DNA from 2 places in the Bacillus sp. AC266 genome. Region 1 is predicted to be linked to the other one. Evidence: riboswitches for the same ligand, from Rfam matches in the RefSeq annotation. Region 1 holds a riboswitch; the other holds the start of a gene.

What was found. Region 1 has a riboswitch for magnesium ahead of mgtE (magnesium transporter). Riboswitches for the same ligand answer to the same signal wherever they lie in the genome.
Region 2: another riboswitch for magnesium. It lies ahead of AC0IXC_RS14870 (P-type ATPase actuator domain-containing protein); the one in region 1 lies ahead of mgtE (magnesium transporter).

What each region holds. Positions count from the first base shown of each region.
Region 1 is NZ_CEEDEC010000006.1:324,016-330,624, forward strand. Features, by position in the region: gene AC0IXC_RS23645 (phosphodiester glycosidase family protein) at 1-906, opposite strand, end outside; gene mgtE (magnesium transporter) at 1,067-2,395, opposite strand; M-box (ykoK) riboswitch at 2,672-2,839, opposite strand; M-box (ykoK) riboswitch at 3,360-3,536, shown strand; gene AC0IXC_RS23655 (FtsW/RodA/SpoVE family cell cycle protein) at 3,706-4,833, shown strand; gene AC0IXC_RS23660 (hypothetical protein) at 5,456-6,421, opposite strand.
Region 2 is NZ_CEEDEC010000003.1:331,893-338,501, forward strand. Features, by position in the region: gene AC0IXC_RS14855 (DUF7507 domain-containing protein) at 1-800, shown strand, start outside; gene AC0IXC_RS14860 (FbpB family small basic protein) at 868-1,008, opposite strand; gene AC0IXC_RS14865 (5'-3' exonuclease) at 1,196-2,062, opposite strand; gene AC0IXC_RS14870 (P-type ATPase actuator domain-containing protein) at 2,195-2,920, opposite strand; M-box (ykoK) riboswitch at 3,275-3,440, opposite strand; gene AC0IXC_RS14875 (DUF350 domain-containing protein) at 3,647-4,033, opposite strand; gene AC0IXC_RS14880 (glutathionylspermidine synthase family protein) at 4,030-5,265, opposite strand; gene AC0IXC_RS14885 (hypothetical protein) at 5,269-5,580, opposite strand; gene AC0IXC_RS14890 (hypothetical protein) at 5,664-6,113, shown strand; RNA gene ssrS (6S RNA) at 6,169-6,352, opposite strand; RNA gene ssrS (6S RNA) at 6,374-6,556, opposite strand.

The DNA.
Region 1 (6,609 bases):
AGATCCTCCATCCATAGCCATTGCATTTATTGCTCCTTTTTCATATAGAATATCTTGACACTCTTTTAACGTGGCACCTATGCTATGTGTTTGCCTACCGTCTATCACTAGAAACATTAGTGTACCATCTTCTTTTTGGGCCATAATACTTCGTGGAGCAGAGCCCCAACCACCATCCCCTTCTGTTATCATTTTTTCTCCATTTACAATTAACTGTGGCATAAATCCTGCTGCGGAAACGACTTGTTTATCCAAAAGTTGTTGGGTAGAATAATTCCCTGTTATCATTTGTCCAAAATTTGTTAAGCCCGTAATAATTGTAGGGGTATTTTTATCTATATTTGTATCAATTGCTTTCCCATTTTCTATTACTATTCCAGTTGCAACATTTCCTCCACCCCTTCCTGTTTCATCAGCAAATCCACTTGCATTCACAGCAACAAGTGAATTATTACGTTTTGCCATTACGCTAATTTTTTCTCCCCTTTTATCGCCCTGTGTCCCTTGATGGCTAACAAGTTTAACATTGAAAGGGTTACTAATAGTGACTAATTTTCCTTCGAAAAGAAAACGACTATCTTTGTTACTTTTAATCGTTTCTACATCAATTTTTAATGGCTGATTTTTTAGTTCATCTAATCTTTTTCCTGCTATTTTTTTATAAATAGCCTCATCACTGTTTGACCATTTCGGATGATTAATTCTATCTTGCAGTTTATCTAGTTCTTTTTGGGACAGGAATGTATATTTCGCATATTGTGGATGCTGAGAAGTTAGTATACTCCCAGCGATTGTTACACGAAGATCTCGGCCATAGTTAGTACCAAATAATATTCCTATGCCAATAAGCATGAAAATAGAAAAAAGAAGCAAAATTCGTTTGAAGATTTTTCTTAGATGTTTCATAGTTTTATCCTCCGGCATTAATTACATTCAATGAATCCTTTAAAATATTATTTACCTAAAGACAAAAATGTTTGTTTTCCTCATTCCCGAGTTCCCCACTATGTCTTAGCAAGCAAGGCAAAATACTTATTCTATATTTCTTATTTATTTCAGTTTATATTTACAAATTTAATAACGTTTTTGCAACCAAGAAATATATTACTAATCCTGTTCCGTCAACAAATGTTGTAATAAATGGACCAGAAACGACTGCAGGATCTAATTTAAATTTTCTCAAAATCAAAGGTAAAACAGCTGCGACAAGCGAAGCCCAAATAACAATAAATAATAAAGTGATTGCTACAACTTGTGCAACTTCTGTTCCAACCCCTAACATATAAGCACGAGTGAGCCCAGCTACCCCAAGTGCAAGTCCGAGAAGCATGCCAATTGCAAACTCCTTTTTCATTACACGGAAAATGTCTTTAAATTTCACCTCTCCAATACCAATTGCACGAGTAATTGTTGCTACAACCTGTGTTCCTGTATTCCCTCCAGTACCTACTAATAATGGAACAAAGAAAGCAAGGGCAACTACTGTTTCAATTTCGTCTTCAAAATACTTTAGTACTGTACCTGTATATGCTTCAGCAACAAAAAGAAGCAATAACCATGGTAGACGTTTTAAGAAAATGCTCCAAATACTAGATTCAAAGTAAGATTGATTTAACGGTTCACTTCCGCCTAACTTTTGGATATCTTCTGTAGCTTCTGCTTCCATAACATTCATTACGTCATCAAATGTTATAATACCAATCATTTCATTATTTGCTGTTGTTACGGGTAATGCTGCTAAATTATAATTCAGTAGCTTTTTTACAACTTCTTGCTGATCAACTTCAGGGTGTACTGAAATTACCTCTTGAATCATGATAGTAGATAATATCTCTTCATCTGCTGCTAGTAATAACTCATGTATGGAAACGATTCCCTTAAGATAACCATGACTATCAAGAACATAGATATAAGATATTGATTCTACATTTTCAGAATGCTCCCTAATGTACTTCAATGTCATTTTTACTGACCAATTCCCTCTAACTGCAACAAAATCACTTGTGACAAGACTTCCTGCCGTTTCAGGTTTGAAAGCCATTAATTTTTTTACATTATGTTTTGTAATTTTATTTAAATACGCCATTAATTTAGCTTGTTTTTCCGGATGAACCGCTAGAAGTAGATCTACTGTTTCATCAATCGGTTGTAAATCTAGTAACTTTTTAGCTTTGTTTTCAGATAATTGAATTAAGATATTATATTTTTCTTCTGTATTCAAATGTTGAAGAATTTTTGAGCTTTTTAATACAGGAATCTTATCTAGTAATATGACTTGATCTGCAATTGAAAACCGTTTTACTTCTTGCGCAATATCATACGACGGATGACGTAAAACTTTCTCTGCATCCAAATTATTTTGGGTTACAAGTAATTCATTTAATAATTTCTTCATGTTAACTCCTCCTTATATTGCTAAGGGAGACTCTAGAGTTTCATGAGTGGTTTTGTGTTATTTTATCTGTCTAAAATTTTCATTAGAGCATTAATAGTTACATTGCAATCAATTTATTATTTAGAACTACCTCCTTTTTGAATATAGACAAGATAAAAATAAATAACATTAAACAAAAAACCTTTACTCAAAAAGGAGTAAAGGTTTTTTACAATACAAATAAATGATTATTAAGACAGCTCTGCAAAAATCCCAGAGGTGCCTTTCTATCAAATCGTATACCACTCCCTCGTTGAGTTTTAGCACTGTATAGCATAGGTTTTTATAACCAGCTACATTAAAAAGGGCCTTAATCCGACCGTTCCTGTTGACCCATTGGCGTCTCTCGACATTTTTGGGCAGCAGCGTTTCTCTATACAGGAGCCTCACCTAACAAAGATTATTGAATTACTTCAAAATTTAAACCAGAATTTAATATTTGTCAACTGACTTTCAATTCGATTCATAATAAATTCTTTTTTAGAGAAATGTAATTCGATTCTATTGTAAATTTAAAATTCAACTTAAAAGATATAAAATTTATATACAATTAGTTCGAAGAAACGTTATAAAATATATGAAATTTCGTATAGGAAACTTATTGTTTATGATTAATTTGTAACTTTATAGCAGGAGTTGAATTATTAGTCATACCGTACTTCAAAAGAACATTCTTCAAAAATCTTATTTTATGATTAAAATCTTCTTTACTGTTTATCAAATTTATATGGTTAAACTACTTAATCAAATTATCCACTACAGGCCGAAAATAAGTATCTATACGAGATGATTAAATACATTTTCTTGCATTATTTCTCAAAATTCATAAAACAATAAAGAATATAAAATTAGCAATATGCTTACTTGACAAGCAAAAAAAAAATATTTATGCTGGCTACACGAAACAAATACATAAAATTTATATTGCTAAACCTGTTAGGTGAGGCTCCTATACAAACACAGGCTATTGCCCAAAAATGTCGAAAGACGCCAATGGGTAGAACAGGAATTGTCGGATTAAGGCCCTTCTTAAGATAGCTAAGTAATCAATTTCCATTACTTTACGTTGTATAGTGCCAAAGCTCTACTAGGGGGAGGAAAGCTTTATTTAGTCATGCCAATTTAAATCCCCCCTAGTATGTAACTAGGGGGGATTTTTGCGTAAGAAAACAGGGTGTAAGCTATAGAATCTTTCAAAACAAGAATACTATTTAGTAGTTGATGAGAACAAGATTCTAATCATTAGCAAATGTAATCAGGAGGATATTAAAATGAAAAAAATATTAAAACTCGATTATCTATTGCTCCTCCCTCTATTCATAACATGTACTTTAGGTATTATCATGATGTATAGCGCGAGCTCCATTGTTGCTGTTCAACATTACGGTTATAACAGTAGGCATTTTGTTGATTCTCAATTAACAAAGCTATTTTTAGGAACAATAGGGTTAATAGTTTGTGCTATTCTCCCATATGAAATATGGAAAAAACGAATAGTCTCTATCTGTATTATGGTTGGGGGAATTTTTTTATTAATTATGGTTTTGTGGAAAGGAAAAGTGGTAAATAATGCTCAATCATGGATCTTTGGAATACAGCCAGCTGAATTTCTTAAATTAGGAACAATACTTGTAACAGCCCGTTTTTTTGCATTACGACTAGAACAAGCTAAAAATATTTGGAGTGGTAGCGGAAAACTTTTATTTTTTTTAGCTGCAATTTTTTTCCTAATCTATAAACAGCCAAACTTAGGATCTGCACTTTTAATATTAGGTTTAGGTTTTAGCATATTTCTTTGCTCTGGAATAAATGTAAATCTATTAATTAAAAGAATTATAATCGGTTCTATTTTTTGGTTACCTTTTTTATACTTTTTAATTCAATTTAGTTTGTCAGAAGTTCAAAAGACACGTATTACTACAATTCTCAATCCCTTTGTTGATGCGCAAGGAAAAGGATATCAGCTTGTAAATTCTTTTATTGCCATTGGCTCTGGAGGAATTACTGGACGTGGATTCGGAAATAGCATTCAAAAAACCGGTTATCTTCCAGAACCACATACTGATTTTATAATGGCAATAGTTTCTGAAGAACTAGGGTTTATTGGTGTATTTATTATATTGGCAGGGGTTTTGACTATCGTTCTTCGTTCCTTAAAAATTGCACAACTATGTGTAGATCCATTCGGAAGTTTTATAGCAATTGGTATAGGATGTATGATTGGTATGCAATCCATTGTAAATTTAGGTGGTATTACGGGACTATTTCCTCTTACTGGTACCCCATTTCCATTTGTTAGTTTTGGTGGAAGTTCTTTAATGGTCAATTTAATAGCAATAGGAATATTGCTTAATATATCAATTTTCAATAAAATTAAGTTTGATAATTATAATATATAATTATTGCATAAATGCGATTTCATAAGTCTTGGAGTCTCTATCCAAATCACTTGCCAATTTGTAAACATGTGTACGTATATCATATTAGTATTATATCCCCCTTCTATCTATCTGTTCGTTAAATGGGAATTTAACGAACACTTGAGGAAATCAGAGTTATCCTCTTCCCCTATTGTAGAACTGTACAAGGACATGAAATTCCAAACTATTTAGACAAGAAAGTCTAAACTTAAATTTTATAGATTTACAGATTGAAATCCAATTAATTTTGTGTAAGAATGTAGGATTCTTTTAGAAAGATTTATATTTAGGGTTAATTAACTATGAGAAAATGAATTTCATGTTATTGCTAACTATAATTCCTGGATATACAAAAAGAACCGCGCATAAATTGCCCCGTTCTTTTTGAGTTAGATTTCTCAACTTGATTATCTTATTTTACATTTTCTTTAGAAGTTGCTGGTACTGAACCCTTAGGTGGATCATGAATTTGTGACAATTACAGTTTATATTAAAATGTTCACGTAAACCTAGTATGTAATACCTAGTAATAGTAAACACCATATACCTAGCATGAAAATTTGAAATTTTGGTGGTATCTCGAGTATATTAAATAGATTTATTAGTTAGTAGTAAAAAGCAAATCAGTAAAGAATGCCTCTATCTCTGTATCCTTTTTTGAAAATATCTCATGTTTTTCCACAAGTAGCAGTCTTAGAATACCATCCAATTTTTCTGAAATCTCAATAAAATCACTTTCTTCTCCTTTAACATGTTGACCATGTACCACAGTGGAACGGCATCCATAAGCCTTTTTAATAAGATCGAAATACGCTTTCTTTGATTCATCTGAAGTACCTAACATCAATGCAACACGTTCTGCAATTTTATGGCTAACCTCAGATTTATCGGTAGTAAATAGGCATTCTAAAGCATTACAATAAGAAGCAATTTTCATTGGTAATATTGCACTTAATCTTGCACCAAGCGTAAAATAATGTGCTCTATCTAATCGTTTTGATCCTTTATTTCTGAATAGTATATCTGCATCAGGATGCTTTCCTCCAAAACTCTTCTCTCCATTTTCATCGATAGAATAAGGTGTAAAATCACGAGCTGCTGATAGGATTTCATCTTTCGAAAAATTAGATACTTTTCTTTCACACGTAGAAAAGCTCATCATCTCTGACAACGAGGCTTTATAAACAAAGCCATCTTCGTAATTATTATAATATGCAAGTAAAAAACCGTCTCTTACATAGATATTGTTATCTTTTATTTTCCATAAATCATAAATAAAACTTTGAGCGAGTCTTAGATAATGAAATGTGTACATCACTCCAATTTCATCCATCTCATCTTTAGTACGGATTTGTTCAAATTCTCTATCTATGTATAAGTATGTTTTGTTATCATATTCCATTAATGAAATAATCCCAGCAGTATCCAACATTAACTTAGTATCTAGTATTTTTTTTCTCTCTTCTGGGCCATTAGAAATCCTTGCTCCTGGAAATAGTTCTATACCCCTATTAAATATGGTATCTAATTTTAAATTGAAAAGTGGTGCTATAAATCTATACTTCATCTGAAATCTCCTTTCGGTGAATACTGGTAAATTTTATGGTTACAATTAATTTTTATTTTAACATAAAAGGGCCTATCGATTAGCTATTAAGATATTTAAAGAATAAAGAAAGGAAACTAATCCCCTCTTATCTATCATAAAAACATTTTGATTATTAGCTCGTCAATTACTTTAAATATACCTTTGCT
Region 2 (6,609 bases), on a different contig from region 1:
CCGTTTTAGATATGATTCCAGCTGGTACAACATTTATAGAAAACAGTGTAACAATTAACGGTACTCCGGTTCCAAATATTCGACCAGACACTGGTATTAACATTGGTTCCTTATCGGCAGATGGAGTAGCAACTATAACATTTAAAGTTCTCGTAACTTCTATCCCTTCAAACAGTACAATTATCAATTCCGCAACAGTTACAGCTGCTTTCCAATTGACACCACAGGATCCAATTATTATTTTCATTGTCAATTCGAATATTGTTCGTATACCCGTTCAATTTATAACGGCAGCAGTGATAAAAAATGCTTCCGTCAGCTCTGCTTATTTAAACCAATATTTTGATTATACAGTGCGTATTACGAATACTTCCGAGATTTCACTTTCAAATATTTCATTACAAGACACCATTCCAGCAGGTTTACAATTTATGAACGGTACGGTCTTCATTAATGGGGAACGCTCTCCACTAGCGAATCCGAATATCGGTTTCCTAGTCGCTACTAATTTGGAACCGAACGAAACAATTATCGTGTTATTCACAGTACAAGTGATAAGTCCACCTATTAATAATGAATTTAAAAACAAGGCAAACGTTTCTTTACAACTTCAAGTCTCTCCTACCGATCCACCAATCACAGTAACCATTACAAGTAACGAAAACATCGTCACCTTCATTCCAGAAAATCCAGATGAAACACTTCCAAATTTAAATTGTTTCTTTGACGGTGAACGTTTCATACGCATTACTCCTCGAAATATACGAAATTACTTTTGGACTTGGATTTGGTGGCGTTAATCAAAAAAGAAAAAGCTTGTAGTTCGGATAATATCCAAACTACAAGCTTTTTTCATAAACAAAATTATCAATTGCTAGCAGCACTATATGCTACATGTCGTTTCTCAATCCGTTCTTCAATTTCTTTCATATTCTCTTTATTAGTTAGTAGGGATTGTTTATTTTCTATTAATAATTGTTTAAAGGATTTTCTCACTTTTTTTCGCATGTTTATTTTCCTCCTTGGGGGATGGTTTATATAAAAGATAAGGATTTATCTGTGTGTCCTTATAATAATTGATTGTTGTGAATTCCATTTGAACTTCAGATGAAAATTTCGTTTATTTTCTGACAACTTTGTGAACAAAAAAAGAAAGGTTAATCAAAAATATATTTGATCAACCTTTCCATGCTCTTTAAAGCATATTAATTAATATTTCAGGTCTTCCCCAATTCATTTCGTTACAAACAAAGCGTAGTTTTTCTTCGTCCATTGTGTGTAACCCTTCTTCTAATAAGCATGAAATTGGAACTTCACAATGAATTTGCGCTAATTGTAAAGAGATATTTAAATTCTCTAAATCACTTTCAATTTTTGTGCGCTGCGCTTTCGTTAATGATGCTATATTTTCTAGCACTGCCGATACTGTCCCGTATTCTTGAATCAGCTTATACGCTGTTTTTTCACCAATACCTTTTACACCCGGATAATTATCACTTGTATCTCCCATGAAAGCTTTCGCATGAACAATTTGCCAAGGTTCTACACCTTTCTCTTCCATGATTTTTTCCGGTGTGTAATACTCGTAATTTCCAATTCCTTTACGAAGAAGCATAACTGTAACATTCGTATCAACAAGTTGAAGTAAATCTGTATCACCTGTCAAAATATAAACTTCCGCTTCATTGCAATATTGTTTTGCAAGCGTACCGATACAATCATCCGCTTCATAACCTTTCATACCGATTACAGGCATAGATAATTTCGCAGTCATTTCTTGCACTAAATCAAATTGCGGAATTAATTCTTCCGGCGGTGCTGCACGATTTGCTTTATAATTCGAGAAAGATTCCGTTCTAAATGTCGTACTTCCCATATCCCAGCACGTTACAATGTGCGTTGGTTCGATTGCTTGTGTTGCTGTTAATAAATGCTTCATATAACCATGAATCCCATTCGTCGGGGTACCATCTTGTCGTTTCATAAATTGTCCATATACACTTGTTGCGTAAAAAGCACGAAATAATAGTGCCATACCATCAACTAATAATACTTTTTTCATAATTCCTCTCCTACTAACAAAAAATAATAACCTCACGTTATCACGTAAGGTTATATATAGATTACCATTCTACGTTTTTGTTCAACTTTGTCTATTATACATTGTTTTTGTATATTTAGCATCATTAACACATTAAGACATTCTACCGCAACAAGTATGAAGTATTCCTGAATACGTATTTTTACCTGTCGAAACAACTACAGCCTTTGCATTTCCGTCAACAATATACGTACCTTTGAAACATACATTTTCAAGTTCAAGTGGATTATAGTCTTTCATCCGTTTTAATGGAATAAATCGTTTACGTTCAAGATGATAGCAACTTTCAAATTTCTCAATACTAGCATCGTTTCCTGTCAGCATAGATTCATTTACTAATAAATCATTTGCATAAATAATACGTACATCTGCTGGCACTGTATCGCCCTCTGCAAGAAAAATCATATCTCCAGGTACAAGCTCTTGTACTGGTAATTTCATCATTTTTAGTTCACTGTTTAGCCCTGTTACGCTACAGCCAGCTACTCTAGAAACAGTAACTGTTTCACATTGTAATTCATCACCCATATTTTGTTTTGAAAGACCTGGGATCATTCCACTTAGCTTCATCATTACTTCCGCAATACGCGCTCTTTTTGAAGTTAATTCATTTCGTCCGTATACTTGAATACGCTTTTGTGCCTCTTTCATAGATAGTCCGTCTCTTGTTGTTTTAAAATACGCAAATACAGATTTTACATCTCTTGTTGCGATTTCAATTAATAAATCTTTATTTTTTTGAAGCATTGTTTGTTCTTTCATTGCTTTTTTACTTAATTTATACGAAGTGTTACCCACACTTTTATTTACATATAACATATTATCGTCTCCTCCTTTACAACATAGGAAGAAACGCTTTGTTTCTCAATTTATCCACTTTACTGTGAAAGTGTCTAGCGCTTAAATACTCGAATAAACGCTACATTATGATAAATATAGAGGGAGGAACAAGTCGTTTCCTGCCTACATCATATATTTTTGATTTGAAGTATATGGGTAACGGAACCGAGTCAGAATTTGACATGCTCCTCACCTCCTCTTTAATTTTTTAGTTATAATCTATACTATGAAATTACTCATAGTTTGCTAACAAAAAAGACCCTTACTCATAAGAGAGCAAAGGTCATTGCATACACAAATAAGCGATTCCTAATATAATACAATTAGAAATCTATGGACCTCTCCCTCGCCGAGTTTTAGCACTGTATAGCATAGGTTCATTACCAGCTACGTTAAGAAAAACCTTAATTCGATCATTCCTGTTGACCCATTGGCGTCTCTCGACATTTTTGGGCAGTAGCATTTCTCTATACAGGAGCCTCACCTAACAGAGACTTATTATAATTACATAGAAAATGTTACTCTTATTTAAAATAGATGTCAACACTTTGTATGGAAACTTGTCCTTATTACAATAACTATCTCGAGTTTATTAGTACACTAATACGCATCCTGCTCAGCGTTCGGCTACATAAATTAATTGAACACATATTGCAAAAAATTAGCAAATGAAAAATAAAACCCTTACGTTAAAATGTAAGGGTTTTAATACGTTACACAACCAGCAATTACAATTCCGATGGAAAGTGATAAAAACATAAGGAAAAGACCAACTGCTTGATTATCTTCTTCAAGACTTTTATTAATATTAAAACGTGGTGTAAGCCATTCCGCTAAATAAAAGACAATAATTTGAGCTAAAATCCCAACAGCTCCCCATGAAACCATATCAAGAATTGAAATAGAATTAGCAGCCGTTGAATATAAAACGATAGCAAGACCAAGTAGTCTTCCTCCAAGTACATAGCTTACCGCTTTATTCCCTTGAGCCATTAACTTAAATTCCTTAACTTTCGTTGTCACTTCCATAAGAAAAAGACCGATACACAAAAGTACAAGTGATACTGCTAAATATAGTAAAAATTTAATCATTTATTTTCCTCCTTCTTAATACCTACCGGTAAATAATACGATTCATTTCCCGTAATTTTTTCTCCGGCACGTATACCGATGCTGCTCGCTTTTCCAGCAATTAAAAAAGCCCCAAACACGTACGACAGCTTCTCAATTCCTTTTTCAGTTTCCAAAAATACAACTGGAAGCTCTGTATATTTCTGAAATATAGGCAGTGACGATTTATACGTTTCATGTGCATTTCGAATCATAATATTTGTATCCTTATCACGAATCGTAATCGTGTCACCTTCCCTACCGAACGAAGGTTTTTGAACGAACGGACTTTTCCCAAAAAATAAATCTGGCTCTAAATATGTAGGAAGCATATATTCTTTAATCCACTTTTGTTCCTCACTTGTGTAAAAAGCACCTTCTTCTGCTAATCCCCAAATAAGACATTGAATTGATTTCGGCTGAAGTAAAAAGGCCGACAAAGGATTTATAATAAAAAGCTTTCCTTCTTTTACAAGTTGCAAAAGTTCTACTCCCACCAAATCCCCCGTTTCGGGATCTTGATCTTCAATTAAGTCTTCAATTGGATATGTTTGGCGATACAAAACATCAATTGGTACACCATCTCTATCTACTAAAGCATCATCTGTAATTCTAAGTTCTGTCATTGGCATTACTTTATTTTCAACATGGCATAGCCCACTCAAATACATAGTCGTATTCCAATCTTCTATATGTTCAGGATGAGCTGTGAAAACAACATTTGGATCTTCCATTCCTTTTGTAAACTCCATTACGGCTTTTGTAATACCAGAAGAAAGTAAGCGCTCTTGATTTGCATTTGGATCATCATAGTCAAGTTCTTCACAAACTTTTCCATTCATTTGAAAGCATTCCACAATAAAAGTTGGAGTATCACTATTAAACTCAAGCATTTTAATACGATTATCCTCTGTTAAAGCAAAATCAAATCGTGAAATAACAGATTCAGGATACATCCCTTTCAGTCTAATAAAAGGCAAGCTTGTAGTTGGAAAACCGAGTTCAAGAAGCTGTTCATTAGATACATTCCGAAGAATTCTAGCAGTCTTAAAAAATATTTTCCCCATTCGTTCAGTTGCTACTTGTAATTGTTTCATCGTTTGCTCTGTTATCGGGAAAACATGAAACAAACTATACTCACATTCATATAAATCCGACCAAAAATTCGGATATTTCGAATAAAACTCTTTTCGATCCCTTATGTATTGCGACATATGTTAGCCCCCAAATCCTCCCTTTGAACCGCTTCCAATTCCACCTTTAAATTCGGCCGAAGATTGATAAGTTTTAAACTCTGATGAATTTTTGAAGGTGGATTTATTTTGATAGTATGTACCACCATAAAAGTAATGTCCACGATAACCTGAACTACTATCATCACACTGCCAAACACCAAGCTCATCATCCCAATCCCAATCAGAACAACTATTATCATTCGGTTCGGGGGGAATATCTTGCGCGCAGCCAAATAAAGTGCCCGTCATTAAAGATGTTAGGACACCACCTACTAGCCATTTCGTTTTTGTCACCTTTGCACTCCCCTTTTTAAATTATATTTCTATTATATAAGATGTCATGATAAAGTAGAAGAAAAAGGAAGAAGAGGGATAAAATGCGATTGGAATATCGGCTCAATGATGAAACAAACGGGTATCCAGCTTTATGGAACTACGCAAATATTTCTAATTCTGAAATTGTCGCGCGCATGACTTGTGAATATTTTATAAAAGATGGAAATACATATATCGTTACTGCAACTTCAGTAGATCCAGACGGAACAGCAGTGTTATATATACAAAAAGAAGTTTTTTCCAACGACCCTTCAGATCCTACATACTCGCACATAGGTTTTGAAATTAGAGAACTAAAGGAAACCTGCTCAATTATGATAGAAAGTAAAGATATTTGGAATTACGAGGATATATTACCCTCTCTCCATTCAGATATTATATATATTCAACGGGATGGAATACATTTGGAATTCACCCTCGATTCAAGAGAAATTGATGAAGACCGCAAGTGCTATATTTATTATGGGAACTTTACAGGTAAATCGAGATAACATGAGTATATTTATTCAACAAAAAAACCTTACGTATAAAACGTAAGGCTTTTTATATAGTCCCACATATGCCGTTATCTATAGATGTCCATAAACCTGCTCTCACAGGTGGATGTTCTCACAAATGTTTGTAACTTCCTTCTTAAAAAGATGGCCTGCTATCTACATTTAAATATTGAACTTCCGCATTATACTTATTGGTTTAAGACATACACAAGCTACGTACACCGTAGGAATTTTATATACTATTAGTTGAAATAAGACCCCCGCAAGTGCCGTCTCTCGTAAATGTCCAAAAACCCGCTACTCGCAGGTGGATGCCCTCACAGTTACCGTATATCTTCCTCCACAAGGAAGGCTTGATAATGGTCACTAAATATTGAGCTTCCGTAAAACTAACATCGGTTTTAGACATAAATAAGTTACGCACACCGCAGGATGTATTATTTACTTGTCGTTATATTATCACATTGTTTCCAATGTGTAAAATATAATT